DNA from 3 places in the Rhodoferax sp. GW821-FHT10B06 genome. Region 2 is predicted to be linked to each of the others. Evidence: predicted binding sites of a transcription regulator. Region 2 holds the regulator's gene; each other region holds the start of a gene.

The links. Region 2 encodes sigma-54, which starts transcription at its own class of promoters, with help from an activator protein. Its sites were predicted from a motif close to TGGCANGNAANCTGCTTT; they were not measured.
Region 1: atzF (allophanate hydrolase) is a predicted target of sigma-54. The motif match lies at 4,815-4,832, and genes of this name have one in related genera.
Region 3: exaC (acetaldehyde dehydrogenase ExaC) is a predicted target of sigma-54. The motif match lies at 3,422-3,439, and genes of this name have one in related genera.

The regions. Positions count from the first base shown of each region.
Region 1 is NZ_JBWKNO010000001.1:337,655-345,104, forward strand. It holds gene atzD (cyanuric acid amidohydrolase) at 1-981, opposite strand, end outside; gene hpxZ (oxalurate catabolism protein HpxZ) at 998-1,375, opposite strand; gene AC07O2_RS01600 (AtzE family amidohydrolase) at 1,385-2,806, opposite strand; gene AC07O2_RS01605 (DUF4089 domain-containing protein) at 2,803-3,012, opposite strand; gene atzF (allophanate hydrolase) at 3,035-4,783, opposite strand; gene AC07O2_RS01615 (peptide chain release factor 3) at 4,985-6,613, shown strand; gene AC07O2_RS01620 (GtrA family protein) at 6,618-7,013, shown strand; gene AC07O2_RS01625 (hypothetical protein) at 7,004-7,360, opposite strand; gene xylB (xylulokinase) at 7,441-7,450, opposite strand, start outside.
Region 2 is NZ_JBWKNO010000010.1:94,299-101,748, reverse strand. It holds gene argS (arginine--tRNA ligase) at 1-1,666, shown strand, start outside; gene AC07O2_RS16495 (SPOR domain-containing protein) at 1,679-2,383, shown strand; gene AC07O2_RS16490 (thiol:disulfide interchange protein DsbA/DsbL) at 2,464-3,123, shown strand; gene lptA (lipopolysaccharide transport periplasmic protein LptA) at 3,242-3,865, shown strand; gene lptB (LPS export ABC transporter ATP-binding protein) at 3,874-4,626, shown strand; gene AC07O2_RS16475 (RNA polymerase factor sigma-54) at 4,634-6,211, shown strand; gene AC07O2_RS16470 (THUMP domain-containing class I SAM-dependent RNA methyltransferase) at 6,317-7,450, shown strand, end outside.
Region 3 is NZ_JBWKNO010000002.1:66,388-73,837, reverse strand. It holds gene AC07O2_RS03140 (arginyltransferase) at 1-294, opposite strand, end outside; gene aat (leucyl/phenylalanyl-tRNA--protein transferase) at 291-1,064, opposite strand; gene pdxH (pyridoxamine 5'-phosphate oxidase) at 1,085-1,735, opposite strand; gene exaC (acetaldehyde dehydrogenase ExaC) at 1,850-3,370, opposite strand; gene AC07O2_RS03120 (sigma-54-dependent Fis family transcriptional regulator) at 3,660-5,564, shown strand; gene edd (phosphogluconate dehydratase) at 5,690-7,450, shown strand, end outside.

The DNA.
Region 1 (7,450 bases), on a different contig from region 2:
GCGCGTGGCGTTAATGTCGGAGTCGTTCAACATGGTGTGGCGCAGGCCGCGCACCAGGCCATCCGGGCTGGCCTCGGCCTTGGCCAGCAGATTGACCAGGCCTGGCAGGGCCGATGTACCGTCCCCCTCCATGCCGAAAGCGCTGCGCAGCAGTTGGCGTACGCTGGCGGCATCCACCGCATCGCGCATCACGGTGTGCGCAATACGGTAGGGCGACGCAGCCCCCTCGGCCTCGCCCAAGACAATCACCACATTACCCTCCAGCTCGATGCCGGCCGAGGCGGAGGCGCGGGCCGAATACAACGACCCGTCGGCCAACACCGCCGCGGCCACGCCGGTCTGCGGCGGCACTTCACCCAAGGCCACGGCCACGCCCAGAGCCGAGGCACCACGCGAATAGCCCATGGATTCATAACTGTCCTGCGTAACTGTCTGGGCGCCGCGCTGCTGGGCTGCACGTACCTTGGCGGCGGTCAGCAGCGGGCATTTGATCTGCACAAAATGCACGTCGGCCGCATCGTCTATGCCGGCGTCCTGCATGGCCTGGCGCACCGCAGCAGCCGTGCACGCGATCTGGGCGGCGCGCCCTATCTCCTCGGGCAGGAAGTCGCGCGTATGCGCCACCCCCACCACCAGGCGCTTGCCTTGGGCTGGCACCGCATCCACCCAGCGGCGCGAGAAAACCGTCCAGTGCGGCGACAGCACCCCTTCGGTGCCGCCCGACATGACCAGGGCCACGCGCTGCCCCACTTCGGCGGGCGTGCAAGCCAGATGCGGACTGAGAAAGTAGCACCAGCTGGTAGAGGCGAAGTCACGGGTGAAGTCATTCACACAGCCGTTGCCCTCGGTCTTACCCATCACGGCCACGATGTCCACAGGATGCAAGACCCCGCTGGCGATCAAGGCCTGCACGCCCGACAGATCCCCGGGGCCGCTGCACAGCACCCGGTGCACCTCCACGTGTTGGACTCTGGTGTTCATACGCGCACCGCCGACATCACAGCAGGCTGACGTGGGCAGCCACCACACGCCAACCCGCGGGCGTGCGCAGCCAGGTCTGGCTCTGGCGTCCGGTCTTGCTGCTGCCCTGGCGCTGGAATTCCACATTCGCGGTGGCGAAGTCCTGCCCGTAGGTGGTGATGACGACCTTCAGCAGGCTGCGCTCCAGCCCCTGGGCCACGCGGCCGGCGCGAAACGTCTGGATGGCCGCGTAGCCATACAGGTTCTCGGTCGCGCCATAACGCAGGGTGTGCGGGCTGTCCCAGAACAACTCGTCCAGCACCTCGACTTTGTTGTGGACCAGCGCGTCCTCGTAGCGCGCAAACACGGCCTGTACTTCGGCCAGTACGCTGGGAAGGTTGATGGCATAGGTCATGGTGGTTCCTTACAACGATGCGAGCGGCGCACGGCATACGCCTGCGGCCTCCAGCACGGCGGCGGCGCGCAGCACCAGGTCTTCGCGCCAGGGGGCGGCAATCAGCTGCACGCCAATCGGCAAGGCCGGGTGCGCGCCCCAGACCGGTACCGCGCACACGGGCAGGCCGATGCAGGAGATGGGTTGCGTCAACACGCCCATGTTCGGGCGCAGCGGCAGCTCGCGGCCATTCAGGTCCAGCCGCTCGGCCCCCAGCGGTGTCGCCGCGCAGGGTGTGGCCGGTGCCAGCAGCAGGTCGTACTGGCCGAGCACCTCCGCAGCAGCCTGGGCGTAGCGGCGCCGCACGCGCTGGGCCCGCGCCACCCAGGCGGCGGGCAGCAGAGCCCCGGCAAGGAAGCGATCGCGCGACAGGGGCTCGAAGTCGCCCGCGCGCAAACGCAGATTGTCCAGATGCAAGGACGCGCCTTCGGAGTTGGTGATCAGAAACGCGGCGGCACGACCGGCCTCTACCCAGGGCAATTCCACCGTATCCGTCGCGCCCAGCGCCTGCGCCACCGTGGCCACAGCGGCACGGGCTTCCGGCAAGGCGTTATCAAAGAAATAGCCGCCCAGCACGCCGATGCGCAGGCCCTTGATTCCCAAGTCCAGCTCATCCACTACAAATTCTGTAGCACGTTGCGCACATCCTGCGTCCACGTGCGGGCCTTTTACTTCGGGTCCCTGCATCGCGTCATAGGCCAGCGCCAGATCGCGCACGCTACGCGCGAACGGGCCCAGGTGGTCCAGGCTGGTGACGAAGGGGAAGCTGCCGGTGCGTGGCAGCCGACCGAAAGTCGGCTTGAGGCCGAAGATGCCGCACAGCGAGGACGGCACGCGGATCGAGCCATTGGTGTCCGAGCCCAGGGTCAGCGGCACCTGGCCAGCCGCCACGGCGGCGGCACATCCACCCGACGAGCCCCCCGCCGTACGGCCCAGGTCGTGCGGGTTGTGGCAGGCGCCTTCGTGGCTGTTCTCGGTGGTAAAGCCGTAGGCGTATTCGTCCATGTTCAACGCACCCACCAGGATGGCCCCGGCCGCCTCCATACGCTGCACCAGCAGGCCATCTGCCGTGGCTGGCGCGCTGTCGCGCTCGATCTTGGAGCCCGCCAGGGTGCGCAGGCCGGCGATGTCGAACAGGTTTTTGACCGCGAACGGCACGCCCAGCAGGGGCAATGCGGCCTGGCTGCCGTCGGCCAGGCCAGCGTCTATCTGTGCGGCTCGCTGCACAGCACGGGTCTGCACCAAGTCGGTGAAGGCGTTGACGCGAGCGTCGGTTGCCGCGATTCGGGCCAGGCAGTCCTGTACCAGCTGCGTCGCGCTCACTTCGCGCGCAGCCACGGCCTGGGCCATGCGGGCCGCGTCCTGCTGCCACCAGGCGGCAGTGGCCGTCATGGTGCGTCTCCGGGCACAACTGGCGAAACGGGGATGAAGGCCATGGGCGACTCGTCCTGCGGCGCCAAGGGCACGGCCTGTACCAGCTCGGCCATGCCCGCCGCCAGGGCGTAGTAGCGCAGCACACCGGGGCGCGCATCGCCCAGCTCCAGGCCCAGCGCGGCGGCGGCTGCGTCGACATAGGTTTCGATTTGCTGCTCTGTCATCACCGCGCCTTTCGCTGAAAAATCATCCGGCAAGGCTGCCGCTGGCGATGTAGGCACGCCAGCCGCCGAAGTGCGAGATATCCGTCGCCCCCTGCAAAGCCTGCGGCTCGCAGACAAAGCCCTGCACCGTGCTGCCATCGGCCAGGGTCAGGCTGCCGATGCCCAGCGGCGAGGGAATCAGCGCGACGAACGAGCCGTAGTGCGCCAGCGGCATTTCCCACACCTCCACCGCAATCTGCGTGCCTGCGCCGGGGGCAATGCGCAGCAGACCCGGCTTGGGCGGCACGGTGCCGGGCAAGGCGTACAGCTGGTAGTCCGGTGCCGTAGTGGTGCAAGCGACCAAAGTGGCGTAGCGTTCGGTCAACTGGCTGTTCAGTGGCATGCCGGACAGGTGGGCGCCGACCACGGCCACGCGCACCACGGCTGCAGGGAGCAAGCCCGGCACAGGTTGTGGTGCCGGCAAAGGCAGATCCAGCGCGCCTTGCAGCAGGCCGGTCGCGTGGTGGTAACGCTGGCCCAGCTCGGCCAACTGCCAATCGCTGCCGCAAGGGCCGATCAGCGTGATGCCAAACGGCAAGCCATCAGGCCGGATGCTGCTGGGCACCGAGATCGCCGCGTAGTCCAGCAGATTGACGAAATTGGTATAGGCCCCCAGGTTGCGGTTCAGCACCACCGGGTCGGCCTGCATCTGGGCAATCGTGTAATGGGTGGGCGCGGTGGGCACCAGCAGCAGGTCGATGCTGTCCCTACCCACCCACATCGCCGCGGCCTGCTGCCCGTAGGCGCGCAGTCGCACCTGCGCATCAAACACGTCGGCGGCGCTATAGCCCTGCCCTGCCGCCAGAATGCTGCGCACCGGCTCAATCACCTGGTCGGCATGGGCATCAAAAAAGCTGCGCACGGCGGCATAGCGCTCGGCCACCAGGGCGCTGTCATACAGCAACGCCGCAGCAGCAGCCAGCGGCGCGTAATCAATCGACACGGGCGTGCCGCCCATCTCCACCAGGCGCTGTATGCCCTGCTGGAACGCCGCCTCGGCCATAGCGTCGCCAAAGAATTCCAACTGCGACGGCACGCCAAACCGGAACCGCTCCGGAAAGGCTGCGCGGGCCAAAACCAGGTCGCGCGAATACGGGTCCAGCGCGTCGTAACCCATGGCGGCATCCAGCACACGCACAGCCGTGCCGACGGTACGGGCAAAAATGGACACGCAGTCCACGCTCTGCGCGGCCGGCACCAGGCCACGGGTGCTGATGAGTCCTTTGGACGGCTTGATGCCCACAATATTGTTCAGCCCGGCTGGCACGCGGCCCGAGCCGGCGGTGTCCGTGCCCAGCGCGAAATCCACCTGGCCGGTGGCCACCACATAGGCCGAGCCGGAACTGGAGCCACCCGACACATAGGCGGGGTTAAACGCATTCGGCACCGGACCATAGGGTGAGCGCGTGCCATTCAGGCCGCAGGCGAACTGGTCCAGATTGGTCTTGCCCAGCAGCGACGCACCAGCCTTGAGCAGCTTGTGCACCACGGCGGCGTGGGCCGTGGCCGTATAGGCAAAGGCCGGACAGGCCGCCGTGGTGGGCAGGCCCTGCACGTCCAGGTTGTCTTTGACTGCAAATTGCCAGCCGGCGAGCGGCCCGCCGGGTGCCCCTGCCACGGCCTGGCCGGGGCGTGATAGCCAGGCCGCCGCAGCCCCCGCCCAGGCGCCAGATTCTGCGCTGACCATGCCGCCAAGCGCCGCACCACTTTCCAGAGTTTCGGTTTGCACCATTTTTACGCATCCCAACTTGTATCCAAGATGAGATGCAAGCAATATGCCAGCTTGACTGCGATCCATACAGCTACACAACAGTGCGGTTTGGCCACGCCCGCAGCCTGCGCGCCTGTATGTGCCAGGTTTTCGGCCGCCCTGGTTAAAATCTAAGGTTGCCTGCCCCACCGGCAGCGCCCCTGACCTGCTCTGGAAAACACCTTGTCTTACGCTTCTGAAACCCGCCGCCGCCGCACGTTCGCGATCATTTCCCACCCGGACGCGGGTAAAACCACGCTGACCGAAAAGCTGCTGCTGTTCTCGGGCGCGATCCAGATTGCCGGGTCGGTGAAGGCGCGCAAGGCCACCCGCCACGCCACGTCTGACTGGATGGAAATCGAAAAGCAACGCGGTATTTCGGTAGCGTCGTCGGTGATGCAGATGCTGTACCGCGACCACGTGATCAACCTGCTGGACACCCCCGGCCATAAGGACTTTTCGGAAGACACCTACCGCGTGCTGACGGCGGTGGACTCGGCCCTGATGGTGATCGACGCGGCCAATGGTGTGGAAGCACAAACCCGCCGCCTGATCGAGGTCTGCCGCCAGCGCGACACGCCCATCATCACCTTCGTCAACAAGATGGACCGCGAAGTGCGCGAGCCGCTGGACATCCTGGACGAGATCGAGCGCGAACTCGGCATGCCCTGCGTGCCCATGACCTGGCCCGTCGGCCAGGGCAAGTCCTTCGGCGGCATCATGAATATGCGCACGCAGACCATGACGGTGTTCGACTCCGGCAAGGAACGCCTGCCGCAGGAGTTTGAAACCATCGCCTTGGACAACCGCGACGAGCTGATCAAGCGCTTTGGCGCTGAATTCGTAACCGCCGAGCAAAGCATGGAACTGGCCGCCGGCGCCTCCCCCGCCTGGGACCTGGAGGCCTTCCTGGCCGGCAAGCAAACCCCGGTATTCTTTGGCTCCGGGGTGAACAACTTTGGGGTGATGGAAGTGCTGGACGCACTGGTGGACCTGGCGCCGTCGCCCCAGTCGCGCACCAGCACCACACTGGTGAACCGCCAGCCGGTGGTCAAGGAAATCCAGCCCGAAGACAAGGCCTTTGCCGGCGTGGTCTTCAAGGTGCAGGCGAATATGGACCCGGCCCACCGCGACCGCATTGCCTTCGTACGCATGGCATCCGGCAAATACACGCCCGGCATGAAGCTCAAGGTGCAGCGCACCGCCAAAGAGCTGCGCCCGACCAGCGTGGTGACCTTCCTGAGCCAACGCCGCGAAGCCGTGGACGAGGCCTATGCGGGCGACATCATCGGCTTCACCACGCACGGCGGCGTGCAGCTGGGTGACACCATCACCGACGGCGCCAGCCTGCAGTTCACCGGCCTGCCCTTCTTCGCACCTGAGCTGTTCATGACGGTGATTTTGAAAAACCCGCTGCGCACCAAGCAGCTGCAGCAGGGCCTGGCCCAGCTGGGCGAAGAGGGAGCGATCCAGGTGTTCCGCCCCGACGTCGGCGGCCCCATGCTGCTGGGCGCCGTGGGCCAGTTGCAATTTGAAGTGGTGCAACACCGCCTGAAGGCCGAATACGACGCCGACGTGCGCCTGGAAAGCTGCCAATACACCGGCGCCCGCTGGATCACCGCCGACACCCCGGCCGAACTGCGCAGCTTCACCGATGCCTACCCCATGCGCATGGCCCACGACGCGGCCGATACGCTGGCCTATTTGTGCACCTCGCCCTACGACGTGCGGCTGGCGCAGGAGCGCTTCCCCAAGATCCACTTCCACCCCCTGCGCGAACACGCTGGGCTGGCGCTGCAGACCGCGGGTTAAGCCCGTGCGCGCCCTGCCCCCCTTTCTGCGCTTTTGCGTGGTGGGCGTCATTGGCCTGGGGGTAGACCTGGCCGTACTGTATGCGCTGGCCTGGGCCATGGGCTGGTACGCGGCGCGGGTGTTGTCGTTTATCGCGGCGGCCACGGCCACCTGGTGGCTGAACCGGCGCTTTACCTTCCAGGCCGATGCATCAGCTTCCGTGTGGCAGCAGTACCTGCGCTACATGGTGTCGATGCTGGGGGGCGCAGTGCTGAACTACGCGGCCTATGTGGCGACCCTGCACTGGATCCAGATACCAGGCCAGGCGGCGCTGGGCGTCGCACTGGGCAGCTGTGCGGGCTTGGTGTCCAACTATCTGTCGGCACGGCACCTCGTGTTCAAGCAGCGCCGTCAGTCTTGACGCTCCACTTGTAAGGTGGAATCGCAGCCCACGCCGGCGGCGATCCAGCGCCGAGCCCAGCGGCCTAGCCAGGGTGCCGCCCAGTGCATGCGTGGACCCAGCACATCGGCGGGCTGGCTGATAGCGCCGCACAGATAGCGCGCCTGCGCATCGTCCCAACGCAAGGCCGCGCAGGCACCTTTACGCCGCCCCGACAGCAGAATGCCCAAAGGGCAAGGGGCTGACAGGCAGCACACACCACAGCCATTGCAGGACGCACCTAGCGCCGGCTTGGCCGGTGCCCCGGGATGGATGTGCAACACCTGCCATTCGGCAGTGGGGGCACGCGAATGCGAAGCTTGGGGCATGTGGGCAATTGCTATCTATTCAATAGCTACCTGCGAAGGTGATACCTGCGCTAGAGGCCTAAAACACATATAAACTTTTGTCAAGCTGGG
Region 2 (7,450 bases):
AGTCAAACACGAATTGCTCGCGGCGCTGGCCGTCGGGCTGGAAAAAATTGCCCCCGGCGCTGGCGCCAAAGCTGCGTTCGAGTCCCCCAAAGTGGCCGCACACGGCGATTTCGCCTGCACCGCCGCCATGCAGCTGGCCAAGCCGCTCAAGCTGAACCCGCGCCAGTTAGGTGAAAACCTGCGCGTGGCCCTGCTGGAGCAGCCGGCGTTCGAAAAATGGGTCGAGGCCATCGACATCGCCGGCCCGGGCTTCATCAACATCAAGCTCAAGCCCGCTGCCAAGCAGGAAGTGGTGCGCGAGGTGCTGTCCGCTGCTGCCAGCTTCGGCGTGCAGCCCAGCAACAACCAGCACATCCTGGTGGAATTCGTCTCGGCCAACCCCACCGGCCCGCTGCATGTCGGTCATGGCCGCCAGGCAGCGCTGGGCGATGCCATCTGCAATCTGTACGCCACCCAGGGCTGGGACGTGTACCGCGAGTTCTATTACAACGACGCTGGCGTGCAGATCGGCACCCTGGCGACCAGCACGCAGATGCGCGCCAAAGGCTTCAAGCCGGGCGACGCCGAGTGGCCCGAAGCCGCCTACAACGGCGACTACATCGGTGATATCGCGCAGGACTTCCTGGCCGGCAAGACCGTCAAGGCTGACGACCGCGAAGTCACGGCCTCGGGCAAGGTGGATGACCTGGACTCCATTCGCGAATTCGCCGTGGCCTATCTGCGCCGCGAGCAGGACCTGGATTTGCAAGCCTTCCAGGTGAAGTTTGACAACTTCTACCTGGAGTCCAGCCTATACACCAGTGGCCGGGTGGACGCCACCGTCAAACGCCTGCAGGAAGCCGGCAAGACCTACGAGCAAGACGGCGCGCTGTGGCTGCAGTCTACCGACTACGGCGACGACAAGAACCGCGTGATGCGGAAGACCGATGGCAGCTACACCTACTTTGTGCCCGACGTGGCCTACCACATCGCCAAATGGGAGCGAGGCTTCACCAAGGTGGTGAACATCCAGGGCACCGATCACCACGGCACCATCGCCCGGGTGCGCGCCGGCCTGCAGGCGGCGAATGTGGGCATTCCCCAGGGCTACCCCGACTACGTGCTGCACACCATGGTGCGGGTGGTGCGCGGCGGCGAAGAGGTGAAGATCTCCAAGCGCGCTGGCAGCTATGTGACGCTGCGCGACGTGATCGACTGGACCAGCAAGGACGCGGTGCGCTTCTTCCTGCTGAGCCGCAAGCCCGATACCGAATACACCTTTGACATCGATTTGGCGCTGGCCAAGAACAACGACAACCCGGTGTACTACGTGCAGTACGCACACGCCCGCATCTGCAAGATGCTGCGCGATTGGGGTGGCGATGTGGCGTCGCTGCAGGGCGTGGACCTGTCCAGCTTGCTGGTGCCGCAGGCCCAGACGCTGATGCTGCAGCTGGCCAAGTACCCCGAGATGCTGACAGCCGCTACCGAAGGTTTTGCCCCGCATGACGTGACTTTCTACCTGCGCGAGCTGGCCGCCAACCTGCATAGCTACTATGACGCCGAGCGCGTGCTGGTGGACGACGAGCCGCTCAAGCTGGCCCGCCTGGCCCTGGTCGCCGCCTGCGCGCAGGTATTGCACAATGGCTTGGCAGTACTGGGCGTGGATGCTCCGGAAAAAATGTAATTGACAGCAAGCATGACTAAACAAAAGCAAAGCGGCGGCACCATCCTGGGTTTCATCATCGGGGTGGTGGTCGGCCTGGGCTCGGCGCTGGCGGTGGCGGTCTATGTCACCAAGGTGCCGGTGCCGTTCATGAATGGCAAGACCCAGGCCAATGGCGCCGACCACGATGCGGTCGAAAGCCAGAAAAACAAGGACTGGGATCCGAATACCCCCTTGCACGGTAAAAATCCGGTGCGCTCTGCGGCGCCCGCGGCATCCGGCGCGGTGGATGCTGCGGCTCCGCTGGTGGTGCCGCCACCGGCGCCAGCGGCGACTCCGGCCGTGGTGCCCACGCCACCGGCGGCCGTTGCGGTGAAGCCGGATGCCAAGCCGTCGGCCGCAGCCTCGGCCGACCCGCTGGGTGATCTGGCCAAGGTCAAAGCCAAGGCGGCTGCGTCGGCCACCGTGGCCACGGCGCCTGCGCTGGCACCCACAGCCGAGCCGTTTGAGTACTTCGTGCAGGCAGGTGCCTACCGTACGCCCGAAGATGCCGAGGCCCAGCGTGCCAAGCTGGCCATGATGGGCATGGAAGCCAAGGTTACCGAGCGCGAGCAGTCCGGCCGCACCGTCTACCGTGTGCGCATGGGCCCGTATGCCAAGCGCGACGATGCCGAGCATGCCAAGGACCGGCTGGAAAGTGCCGGTAGCGAAACCACCCTGGTGCGCGTACAGCGCTGACCAGTTCTCTTGAAGCTGGTGCCGCGCGCTGAACTTTTGCGCTCGGCACCGATCCGACCCCCCACAAGGAGTGATTTGCAATGAAACGTCGTGAGTTTTCGCTGGCTTCAGCGGGTGTGCTGGCTGGTTCCACGCTGGCCGTAGGCCATACCGGTAGCGCCCTGGCGCAGGGCAAGCCGCCTGTGGCGGGCACGGATTACCTGGTGCTGGACAAGCCAGTCGCTACGGAAGCCCCAGCCGGCAAGGTCGAGGTGATCGAGTTCTTCTGGTACGCCTGCCCGCATTGCAATGCGTTTGAGCCCACCCTGGTGGAGTGGCTCAAGCGCCTGCCCAAGGATATTTCCTTCAAGCGTGTGCCGGTGAACTTCCAGGACAGCTTCATCCCGCCGCAAAAGCTGTACTACACGCTGGAGGCTCTGGGCCAACTGGACGCCCTGCATGGCAAGGTGTTCAACGCTATCCATGTGGAGCATCAGCGGCTGGACAAAGATGATCTGGTGATCGCCTGGGCCGTGAAGCAGGGTCTGGACAAGACCAAGTTCACCGAGACGTACCAGTCTTTTGGCGTCAGCACCAAGGTGCGCAAGGCGTCCCAGCTGCAGCAGGCCTACCAGGTCGCGGGCGTGCCCGCTCTGGGCGTGGCCGGCAAGTTCTACACCGACGGCAGTCAGGCGCAGAGCATGCCGCGTGCACTGACCATCGTGGAATATCTGGTGGCTGAGCAGCGCAAGAAAGCCTGATCCCGGCATGGCCGGCAAGGTCGGAGAGATGAAAAAGCCCGCGTCAGCGGGCTTTTTTCTGGCTACGTCCAACTCGGGGTGAGGGGCCGTTACAATGAATTGCAAGATTCGTGCCTCTATGAAAATCAACACCCTACTCTCACTGCTCGTGGTTTGTTTCGTCGGCCTAGGCGGAGCGGCCCATGCGGAAAAAGCCGACAAACTCAAGCCTATGAATATCGAGGCGGACGCGGCGCGTTATGACGATCTGAAGCAGACCAATGTCTTTACCGGCAAGGTGGTGATGACCAAGGGCACCATCATCATCCGTGGCGCCCGCGTCGATGTGCGCCAGGATGCCGAGGGCAACCAGTTCGGCGTGGTGACGGCGGAGCCGGGCAAGCTAGCGTATTTCAAGCAAAAACGCGACGGCCTGGACGAATACATAGAAGGCGAGGGCGAAACCATCGAGTACAGCAGCAAGCTGGACAACGTGCGTTTTATCAAGCGGGCCATTTTGCGTCGCCTGGTCGGCAGCAAGGTGAATGACGAAATCACCGGCGAACTGATCGTCTACGACAACACCACCGATGTATTCACCGTGGACAGTGGCACAGCCGGCAGCAATCCCGGTGGCCAGAATGGCCGCGTACGCGCCATGTTGACACCCAAGGCTGCGGCGTCGGCCGCTAGCGGCACGGCGCCTGCAGGGCCAGCTCCGGTGCTGCGTCCCACCACCACGCTGGAGGGCGTGAAGAAGTGACGGCGGTGGTGGAGTCGGGAGAAAGCCGCCTGGAGGCGCGCCATCTGCAAAAAGCCTACGGCAAGCGCAAGGTCGTGAAAGACGTGACGCTGGCCGTCAAAAAAGGCGAGGTGGTCGGTTTGTTGGGCCCCAACGGCGCGGGCAAAACCACTTCCTTCTACATGATCGTGGGCCTGGTGCGGGCCGATGGCGGCCATATTTCCATCGATGGCCAGTCGGTGGAACACATGCCTATCCACCGGCGTTCGCGCCTGGGCCTGAGCTATCTGCCCCAGGAAGCCTCGATTTTCCGCAAGCTCACGGTGGAAGAAAATGTGCGCGCCGTGCTGGAACTGCAGCACGACGAGGCCGGCAAGTCCCTCACCCGTGCCGAGATCGAAAAGCGCCTGACGGCGCTGCTGCAGGATTTGCGGGTGGAGCATTTGCGTGATTCGTCGGCCATGGCCCTGTCTGGTGGCGAGCGCCGCCGCGTGGAAATCGCCCGTGCCCTGGCCACCCAGCCGCGTTTCATTTTGCTGGACGAGCCTTTCGCCGGTATCGACCCGATTGCGGTGATCGAGATCCAGCGCATCATCGGCTTCCTGAAGTCGCGTGGCATCGGCGTGCTGATCACCGACCACAATGTGCGCGAAACGCTGGGCATTTGCGACCACGCCTACATCATCAGCGACGGCAATGTGCTGGCCGAGGGTACGCCGTCCGAGATCGTGGACAACGCCGATGTGCGTCGCGTCTACCTCGGCGAACATTTCAAGATGTGATGCTCCGATGAAGCAAGGCTTATCCCTACGCGTTTCACAGCATCTGGCGCTGACGCCCCAGCTGCAGCAGTCCATCCGCCTGCTGCAACTGTCCACCCTGGAACTGAGCCAGGAAGTGGACCAGATGCTGGACGACAACCCGTTTCTGGAACGCAATATGGACGAGGCTGCACGTGAGGAGTTCGGCCTGGCCCAGTCCGACACGCCGGTCAGCACAGGGGAGCGCGAGGCTGAAATTGCTACAAGTTCTGTAGCTGAATACGCAAGTGAATCCAGCGCAGAAGCCCCAAATGATGCTGAATCCCCTTTAACTGGCGGTGACGACACCAGCTGGGATGGCGATGGCACTTCCGAGATCAAACCCGACGACAGCGAATGGGGTGGCGATGCCCCGGCGCGCCAGAACAACCTGGGTGAAGACGGCGAGATGGACGCCACCGAGCTGGCCCGCAACCAGGAGTCGCTGACCAGCTTTCTGCACCGCCAGGCCTTGGCCCTGCGGCTGGGCGAGGTAGACCAGGCCGCGCTGCGCTTTTTGATCGAATCGCTGAACGACGACGGCTACCTGGAAGACGATTTCGAAACCCTGGCGCGTGGTCTGGCGGGCGACGACGCCGAGGCCGTGGAAGAGCTGGTACACCGCTTTACCGTGGCCCTGAGCCTGCTGCAAAGCCTGGAGCCGGCGGGCGTGGGCGCGCGGCATCTGGGTGAATGCCTGTTGCTGCAGCTGGAGGGTTTGCAGCCCGTGCTGGGCGATGACCCGGCGCGCAAGGTGGCCATGCGCATCTGCCGCCAGTCCATGGACCTGCTGGCCCGGCGCGACGTGAAGCGCCTGGCCCAGCTGTGCCGCGCCACCGAGACCGATATCAAGGCTGCCATGGCGCTGATCGCCCGGCTGGAGCCCAAGCCGGGGCGGCGCTTTGTCGATGTGGAGCGCAACATCGTGGTGCCCGACGTGATCGTGGTCAAGGTCGGGCGTGGCGCCCAGGCCCGCTTCCGGGTGCAGCTGAATGCCGAGGTCATGCCGCGCCTGCGCGTGCACGACATCTACGCCAATGCGCTGCGCCAGCACAAGGGCGGCGGCAAGGATTCATCGAACAACGCCGCGCTGCAGCAGCGTCTGCAGGAGGCGCGCTGGTTCATCAAGAACATCCAGCAGCGCTTTGACACCATCTTGCGGGTCAGCAACGCCATCGTGGAGCGGCAGAAGAACTTCTTCAGCCACGGCGCACTGGCCATGCGTCCCCTGGTGCTGCGCGAGATCGCCGACGAGTTGGGACTGCACGAGTCCACCATCAGCCGCGTGACCACCGCCAAATACATGGCCACGCCCTACGGCACCTTCGAGCTGAAGTATTTCTTCGGCTCGTCCCTGGGCACCGAGACCGGCGGCAATGCGTCCAGCACGGCGGTGCGCGCGCTGATCAAGCAGTTTGTTTCGTCCGAAGACCCGAAGAAGCCGCTCAGCGACAGCCAGCTGTCCGACATGCTGAAAGAGCAGGGCATTGAATGCGCGCGCCGCACCGTGGCCAAGTACCGCGAAGCGCTGCGCATTGCCCCTACGAACCTGCGCAAAGCGCTGTAGAACATGCTCTCCCCCAGGCCGCGTGCACGGTATGCCGCAGCTGGAGGAAAGAGCTTCGCCCCGCTTGCCCCAAGCAGCGTAGCGTGACACCATGGAAATAACGATATGAACCAACTCCAATTATTCTTACCCTGCGCCGCCGGCGTGGAAGAGCTGCTGGCCGAAGAGGTGCACGGTATTACCGGCCTGCAGGGCGAAGACCTGCGGGTGATGCGGGGCGGAACGCTGGTGCGCTCCTCCTGGCGTGACGCGATGCGCTTGAACCTGCACAGCCGCCTGGCGCAGCGCGTGCTGATCGAGCTGTCCAACACCGAATACCGCAGCGAAAAAGACCTGTACGAAGCCGCCAGCAACGTGGCCTGGGAGATCTGGTTCACGCCCAAGCAAAGCTTCAAGATCGAAGTCACGGCGCAGCACAGCCCGCTCAATTCGCTGAACTTCGCCGCGCTGAAAGTGAAGGACGCGGTGGCCGACCGCTTCCGCTTCAAGACCGGCGTGCGCCCCGATGTCAACGTGCAATGGCCCGATGTGCGCATCTACCTGCACCTGACCACCGAGCGCGCCACCATCTACATTGACACCTCGGGCGACGCGCTGTTCAAGCGCGGCTGGCGTGAAGACAAGGGCGACGCGCCGCTGAAAGAGACGCTGGCCGCCGCCATGATCGCCGCCAGCGGCTGGGATGGCACTACGCCCCTGTACGACCCCTGCTGCGGCAGCGGCACCATTGCCATCGAGGCCGCGCAGATCGCCTGCAATATTGCGCCCGGCAGCCTGCGCCGCTTTGGCTTTGCGAAGCTGTTGCCCTTCCAGCCCCATGTGTGGAGCGCCATCCAGGAGCAGGCCCACGCCGCCGAGCATGAGCCCGAGACGCAGATCTTCGGTAGCGATGTGGCCTTCCGCATGGTCGATTTTGCCACCCGCAACGCCGAGCGCGCGGGCGTCAGTGGCGTGGTCGAGTTCCGTGGCGGCGACGCCTTGCAGCGCATGCCACCGGCCGAATCCGGCGTGATGTTGCTGAACCCGCCCTACGGCGAGCGGATTGAGGTGGCAGGTGTCGCGGGCCGGCGCGAAGCCGCACAGACCGAGGACGGCAGCGCCGACTTCTTCCCCCAACTGGCCACCCATTGGAAGCGTAACTATGCCGGCTGGACCGCCTGGATGCTGACGCCCGACCTCAAGCTGCCCGGCAAGATGCGCCTCAAAGAGTCGCGCCGCGTACCCATGTGGAACGGCCCC
Region 3 (7,450 bases), on a different contig from region 2:
CAATGAGCCGTGCTGGGCCAAGGCGCGCTTTTGGCTGCGATCGGGTTTAAAACTATGGGCCAACACGCGTAATGGCATGCAAGACTGGCAACCGTCGCAATAGGGGCGATAGGTGAACAGGCCGCTGCGGCGAAAACCCATGCGTACCAACTCCGAATAGGTTTCCGTTTGGATCAAATGGCTGGGGGTTGCCACCTGGGACCGTGCCTGCCGGTCCGACAGATAGCTGCAGGGATAGGGTGCCGTCGCATAAAACTGCAGGGTTTGCAGCGGCAATTCATGGAGGTTTGTCACAGGCCGGGCTTAGAAGCAAGCAGTGCATCCCAGTATAAGGGGTTGAATTGCCAGTGCGGTGCGGCTTGGCTTGCGTTGCGTACGATCTGCATGCAAAAGTCTGCCCTGGGGATTTCGCGCGCACCCATGGACGCCAGGTGGGCCGTGTTCTGTTGGCAATCGATCAGTGGGATGCCATGGGCACGGCAAAAGCATACCAGGGCGGCCAGCGCGATCTTGGACGCGTCGGGCATGCGGGTGAACATGGATTCGCCAAAGACAGCCTGACCCAGAGCCACGCAATACAAGCCGCCAGCGAGCTCTCCGTCTATCCAGGTCTCTATGCTGTGTGCGTAGCCGGCCTGGTGCAGCTCTATATATGCCTGCATGACGTCGGCCACGATCCAGGTGCCCGTTTGCCCTGGTCGTGCGCTGCCTGAGCAGGCCCGGATGACGTCCGCAAAGGCATGGTCTATGCGGATCTCGCAGCCCGACGTCCGGACGAAGCGTGCCAGAGTTTTGCGCAGCGAACGGTGCAGGCGAAACTCCTGGGTGTGCAAGACCATGCGCGGATCGGTACTCCACCACAGGATGGGCTGGCCCGTGCTGAACCAGGGAAAAATACCTTGTCGATAGGCGCGCTGCAGACTGTCTACATCCAGCGCGCCGCCCGCAGCCAATAGGCCAGGGGCAGGATCGGTTGGACCCCAGGCCTGTGTTACAGGTGGAAAGGGTTCACCCGGCAAGAGCCAGGGAATAGGTTTGACCGGAGGCGGACGCGAGGATGACATGCCTGCAGACTTATAAATATTTAAGGCGCCAAGCGCTCGCGAATCCAGCGGGTGTTGCTATCTAATGTATAGCGAAGGCGGTCATGTAGCCGGCTCTTGCGTCCTTGCCAGAACTCCCAGCGATCGGCCTGCAGGCGGTAGCCGCCCCAATGGGGAGGGCGCGGCGGGTTCAAAAGAAACTGCGCGCCGTACTTGGCGGCATTGGCCACCAGGGTACTGCGGTTAGAAATCACCTGTGATTGGGGGGATGCCCATGCACCCAACCGGGAATCCAGCGGGCGGCTTTGGAAATAGGCGTCGCTTTCGGCATCGCTGACCTTTTCCACCACACCTTCTATACGCACTACACGCTCCAGCTCCACCCAGTGGAATTGCAGGGACGCATAGGGGTTGCCCGCCAGTTCTTGGCCCTTACGGCTTTCGTAATTGGTGTACCAAACGATGCCACGGGCATCAAAGCCTTTGATCAGCACGATACGGGTCGATGGCCGCAAATTGTGTGCCACCGTAGCCAGGGTCATGGCATTGGGTTCGGGTACCTGGGCGTCTACAGCCTCGTTCAGCCACTGTTCGAATTGCTGTAGCGGGTCTGCGTGGGATGCCTCTTCATTGAGTTCTGCGCGCTCGTAGCTTTTACGCAGATCGGCAAGCTGGGTAGTAGTTAGGCTCATGGCTTGGATTGTGCCGCCGAACCAAGCCTGATAAGCCGCCATGGCCATCCATGGGCGGCTTAATTTCAGACCCTGCAGCGGCAGTACTGCGATAAGGCTACTGCAGGTAGGGGCTTAGAAGAAGCCCAGCTTCTTGGGGTTATAGCTCACCAGCAGGTTCTTGGTCTGTTGGTAGTGGTCCAGCATCATCTTGTGGGTTTCACGCCCTATGCCCGACTCCTTGTAACCACCAAAGGTCGCGTGGGCAGGGTAGGCGTGGTAGCAGTTGGTCCAGACCCGGCCGGCCTTGATGGCACGGCCCATGCGGTAGGCCACGCCGCCATCACGGCTCCAAACGCCGGCTCCCAGGCCGTATGGCGTGTCGTTGGCAAGCGCCAAGGCTTCAGCCTCATCCTTGAATGTGGTCACGGCCAGCACTGGGCCAAAAATTTCTTCCTGGAAGATGCGCATCTTGTTGTGGCCCTTGAACAGGGTTGGCTGAACATAGTAGCCGCCAGCCAGATCGGCTGGCATGGTTGCGCGTTGACCGCCCACCAGCAGTTCAGCACCTTCGTTGATGCCGATATCCATGTAAGACATGATTTTGTCCATCTGCACCTGGGACGCCTGGGCACCCATCATGCAGTCGGTGTCCAGCGGACTGCCTTGCTTGATGGCTTTAACGCGGGTCAGCACGCGGGCCATGAACTTGTCGTAGATGGACTCGTGGATCAAGGCACGCGATGGGCAGGTGCAGACCTCGCCCTGGTTGAAGGCGAACAGCACCAAGCCTTCGATGGCTTTGTCGAAAAAGTCATCGTCTGCGTCAGCCACGTCGGCAAAGAAGATATTGGGCGACTTGCCACCCAGCTCCAGCGTCGCCGGGATCAAATTGGTAGCGGCAGCCTGGGCGATCACCCGGCCTGTGGCGGTAGAGCCGGTGAAGGCGATCTTGGCAATACGTTTGCTGGTGGCCAGCGACATGCCCGCTTCGCGGCCAAAGCCGTTCACCACGTTCAGCACACCCGCTGGCAGCAGATCGGCGATCAGCTCCAGCATCACCATGATGCTGACTGGTGTGGATTCGGCCGGCTTGAGCACCACGCAGTTGCCGGCCCCTATGGCGGGCGCCAGCTTCCAGGCGGCCATCAGGATAGGGAAGTTCCAGGGAATGATCTGGCCCACCACGCCCAGGGGTTCGTGGAAGTGGTACGCAATGGTGTTTTCGTCGATCTCGCTCAAAGCACCTTCCTGGGCCCGCAGGCAGCCAGCAAAGTAGCGGAAATGGTCGATGGTCAGCGGAATATCCGCGTTCAGAGTTTCGCGGATGGGTTTGCCGTTATCCACGGTTTCGGCGTAGGCCAGCTTTTCCAGGTGGGCTTCCAGGCGATCGGCGATCTTCAGTAGCAGATTGGAGCGCTCACCAGCCGAGGTGCGGCCCCAGCTATCAGCCGCGGCATGCGCGGCATCCAAGGCCAGTTCGATGTCTTCTGGACCCGACCGGGCGGCTTGGGTGAATACTTTGCCAGAAATAGGCGTAACGACGTCAAAGTACTCGCCTTTGAGGGGCGCAACCCATTTGCCGCCAATGTAGTTGTCATAACGCGCTTTGAACTGTACGGGGGCATTGTCGCTGCCGGGATGGGGATAAAGCATGGATGTCTCCTTTTGGGTTATTGAGCACTTGCAAGTTAGTGCGCAGCAAGTAGTGCAGGGTGTGTGCCACATGCTTTTGTGGGCCGTGAAAGCCGGTTTCCTGCGCGAAAGTAGCGGTACGCCGCACTCAATGGGCCTGCAGTTGTCAGCTTGTTGTGGGACAGGTGTTCCAAAATGGAGCAGCCACTACCAGGCTTGTGTTAAACCGCTTGCACATATGCGCCAGCCCACTACAGTGGCACTACATGACTGCACCCGGCACGTACCGGGCGTGGCAAGGAGACAGACCATGGATTCCGGACACAGTACCGTTAGAACGCCCGCGCTGGCCCTGCGACAGGCACGGCGCCAGTTATTGAACCAAGGAGATATCCCCAAGGAGCTGCTGGGCGACAGGCTGGCGCGCTCCTGGGGGCGCAGTCTGTCCTTTGGCTTGCAAGCCAGCGGGCGTACACCGGGGGCGCCCCATGCATCTTCGGCGCAACTGACCCGGGCCTTGGAACACCAACGTGAGCTGGTGGCCCACGCCCGGCCGGTGATGGAGTTTGTTTTTGAGCAAACCCGTGACAGCGACTGCATGGTGGTGTTGGCCGATGGCAGCGGCATGCTGCTGCACACCCTGGGCGATGACGACTTTCTGGACCGGGCCAGCCGCGTGGCCTTGCGCCCGGGGGCAACCTGGCACGAACAATATAGGGGCACCAACGCCATTGGTATGGCCATGGCGGAGCAGTCTCCGGTGGTGGTCCATGCCAGTGAGCATTATCTTGAGCGCAATGGTTTTCTGACCTGCGCCGCAGCACCCATACACGACCCCGCTGGACGTTTGCTGGGCGTACTGGATATTTCTGGTGACCACCGTGGCTACCACCCGCACACCTTGGGCCTGGTACGGTCAGCGGCCCGCATGATCGAGCACAAGCTATTTGAAACCCGTTATGCCGGCCAGATCAGGCTGCGCTTCCACACCCAGCTGGAAGGCATAGGGACGGTGACGGAATGCCTATTGGCCTTGTCTGAAGAGGGCTGGATTCTGGGCGCCAATACCGCGGCCCTGCAATGGCTGCGACTGCCCCGGGACAATATGGGCCGGGTGCCGCTTGAGTCCGTGTGGCCGTTGGCGCATGAAATATTGCCTATTGCTGGCACTGCACGCCAATTGCGCAGCCCCGACGGGCGGCCGCTCTGGTTGCGTGTGGACGGCGGGCGTGTGCGTGCGGTCAGCATTGCGGGCAATCTGCTCCCGAAGAGCCTTCCTGCCACCGACCCATTGCAAGCCCTGGATACCGGTGACTGCGTGTTTCGAGCTGCCCTGGACAAGGCGCGCCGCGTGGCCGGCAAGCCGATCCCCTTGCTGTTGCAGGGCGAATCCGGGGTGGGTAAAGAGGTGTTTGCGCGGGCCGTACATGCGGCCGGTCCACGCAAGGACGGGCCTTTCGTGGCGGTCAATTGTGCGGCCTTGCCTGAGTCCTTGATCGAGGCCGAGCTGTTTGGCTACCTGCCAGGTGCTTTTACCGGAGCCCGTCGTGAGGGTTCGCCTGGCCGCCTGCGTGAGGCGCAGGGCGGTACGCTGTTACTGGACGAAGTGGGTGACATGCCGCTGGCTTTCCAGGCTCGGCTATTGCGCGTGTTGCAAGAGCGCGAGGTACAGGCCTTGGGCGGCGGCAAGTCTGTCGCCGTGGACTTTGCACTGGTGTGCGCCACGCATCGCAACCTGCGGGAAGAAATGCAGGCAGGCCGCTTTCGGGAGGACCTTTACTACCGCATCAACGGCCTGACCTTGCTGCTGCCCCCATTGCGCGAACGCAGTGACCAGTCAGCCCTGGTCGAGCGGCTGTTGCAGTCGCTGGCGCCAGGCCAGGCGGTACAGCTGGCTCCCGTAGTGGCGCAGGCTTTTGCTGCATTCTCCTGGCCAGGCAATGTACGCCAGCTGGCCAACGTTTTACGCACTGCCTGTGCGCTGCTAGATAGCGGTGAGTGTGTGATCGATTGGCAGCATTTGCCTGACGATTTTGTCCAGGATGTGCGCGTGTCCACGCCGCAAAAAGATGAAATTGACGACGGCCCCTTGCATACGCAGGCGGTGCGAACCATGGAGCGGGTGCTGCAGCAATGCGACGGCAATGTGTCCCAGGCGGCACGCCAACTGGGCGTCAGCCGCAATACGCTGTACCGCAAATTGGGCTCCAAATAAGGCCTGTGGTGAGGCTGCGGCCAAGGGTTTGCCCTGGGGCGTTCGTAACCCACTGGTAACTGCGGGGCGGTACAAAATTGCAGTTAAGGGGTACCATGGAGGTTGTAATTTTGTTACCAAAAAACATGAAACTCCACCCCACCGTCAGCGCGGTCACAGACCGCATTCGCGCACGCAGCGGGCCTAGTCGCAGCGCGTATCTGGAACGCCTTGAGACCGCTGCACAGCGCAAGCCCGGTGCCGAACGCATGGGCTGCGCCAACGTGGCCCATGCATTTGCCGGTATGCCGAACAATGACAAGTTCAAGGTGGTTGCCGAAAAAGCGCTGAACATCGGCATCGTGACCGCTTACAACGACATGTTGTCGGCCCACAGCCCGCTGCTCACATACCCGGAGTTGGTCAAGGCCGAAGCCCGCCTGCATGGCGCCACGGCCCAGGTCGCTGGCGGCGTGCCCGCCATGTGCGATGGCGTGACGCAAGGCACGCCGGGAATGGAACTCAGCCTGTTCAGCCGGGATGTCATTGCCATGGCCACTGCGGTCGCTCTCAGCCACGATATGTTCGATGCCGCCCTGATGCTGGGTGTGTGCGACAAGATCGTGCCAGGCCTGCTGATTGGCGCGCTGCAATTTGGCCATTTGCCCATGGTCTTTGTGCCTGCGGGTCCGATGCCGTCCGGCCTGTCCAACAGCGCCAAATCCAAGGTGCGCGAGCAGGCGGCCCAAGGCCTGGTTGGCCGTGCCGAGCTGCTTGAGGCGGAATCTGCCGCCTACCATGCGCCCGGCACCTGCACTTTCTACGGTACCGCTAACAGCAACCAGATGCTGCTGGAAGCCATGGGTCTGCATGTACCCGGCACGGCTTTTGTGGCCCCCGGTGGTGCACTGCGTGATGAACTGACCCGCGAATCGACCCGCACTGTGCTGAGTGCCGTCAAATCCAAACGCTTCGCCCCCATTGGCAAGGTGGTGGACGAGCGCTGCATCGTCAATGCCATGGTAGCTTTGGTGGCCACCGGCGGATCCACCAACCATTTGATTCACTGGGTCGCGGTAGCCGCTTCAGCCGGCATTGTGATCGACTGGGACGACTTCAGCGCATTGTCTGATGTGGTGCCCACGCTCTCGCATGTGTATCCCAACGGCAGTGCCGACGTGAACCAGTTCCAGGCCGCAGGCGGCCCCGGCTTCATCATCCGCGAGTTGCTGGATGCCGGTTTCATGCATGAAGACGTGTTGACGGTGCGCGCCGGTGGTATCCGTGAATACACAGGCGTGCCGGTACTGGCCGGTGACAGCCTGCAGTGGGAACCTACGGGCCCGTCCAAGGACACCAGCATCGTGCGCCCAGCCAGTGCGCCGTTCAGTGCAACAGGTGGGTTGAAGCTGTTGCAGGGCAACTTGGGGCGCAGCGTCATCAAGGCATCCGCCGTGCCGGAAGACCGCTATGTCATCGAAGCGCCGGTGCGCCTGTTTGATTCGCAAGAGGCACTTCATGTGGCCTTCAATGCCGGAGAACTAAACCGGGACGTGATTTGTGTGGTGCGCTGGCAAGGCCCGAAGGCGAACGGTATGCCAGAGTTGCACAAACTGACGCCACCGCTGGCCGTGCTGCAAGGTAAAGGCTACCGGGTGGCGCTGGTGACCGATGGCCGCATGAGTGGCGCATCGGGCAAAGTGCCCTCGGCCATCCACGTCTCTCCCGAGGCGCTGGCCGGTGGCCCGCTGGCCAAGTTGCTGGATGGCGACGTGGTGCGCCTGGATGCGATTGCTGGCACCCTGCAGGCCCTGGTGCCGGATGATGAATGGGCTGCGCGGCCATTGGCCACCATGCCTGAAGCCTTGCGCGTGGCCAATGGCCTGGGCATGGGCCGTGAATTATTT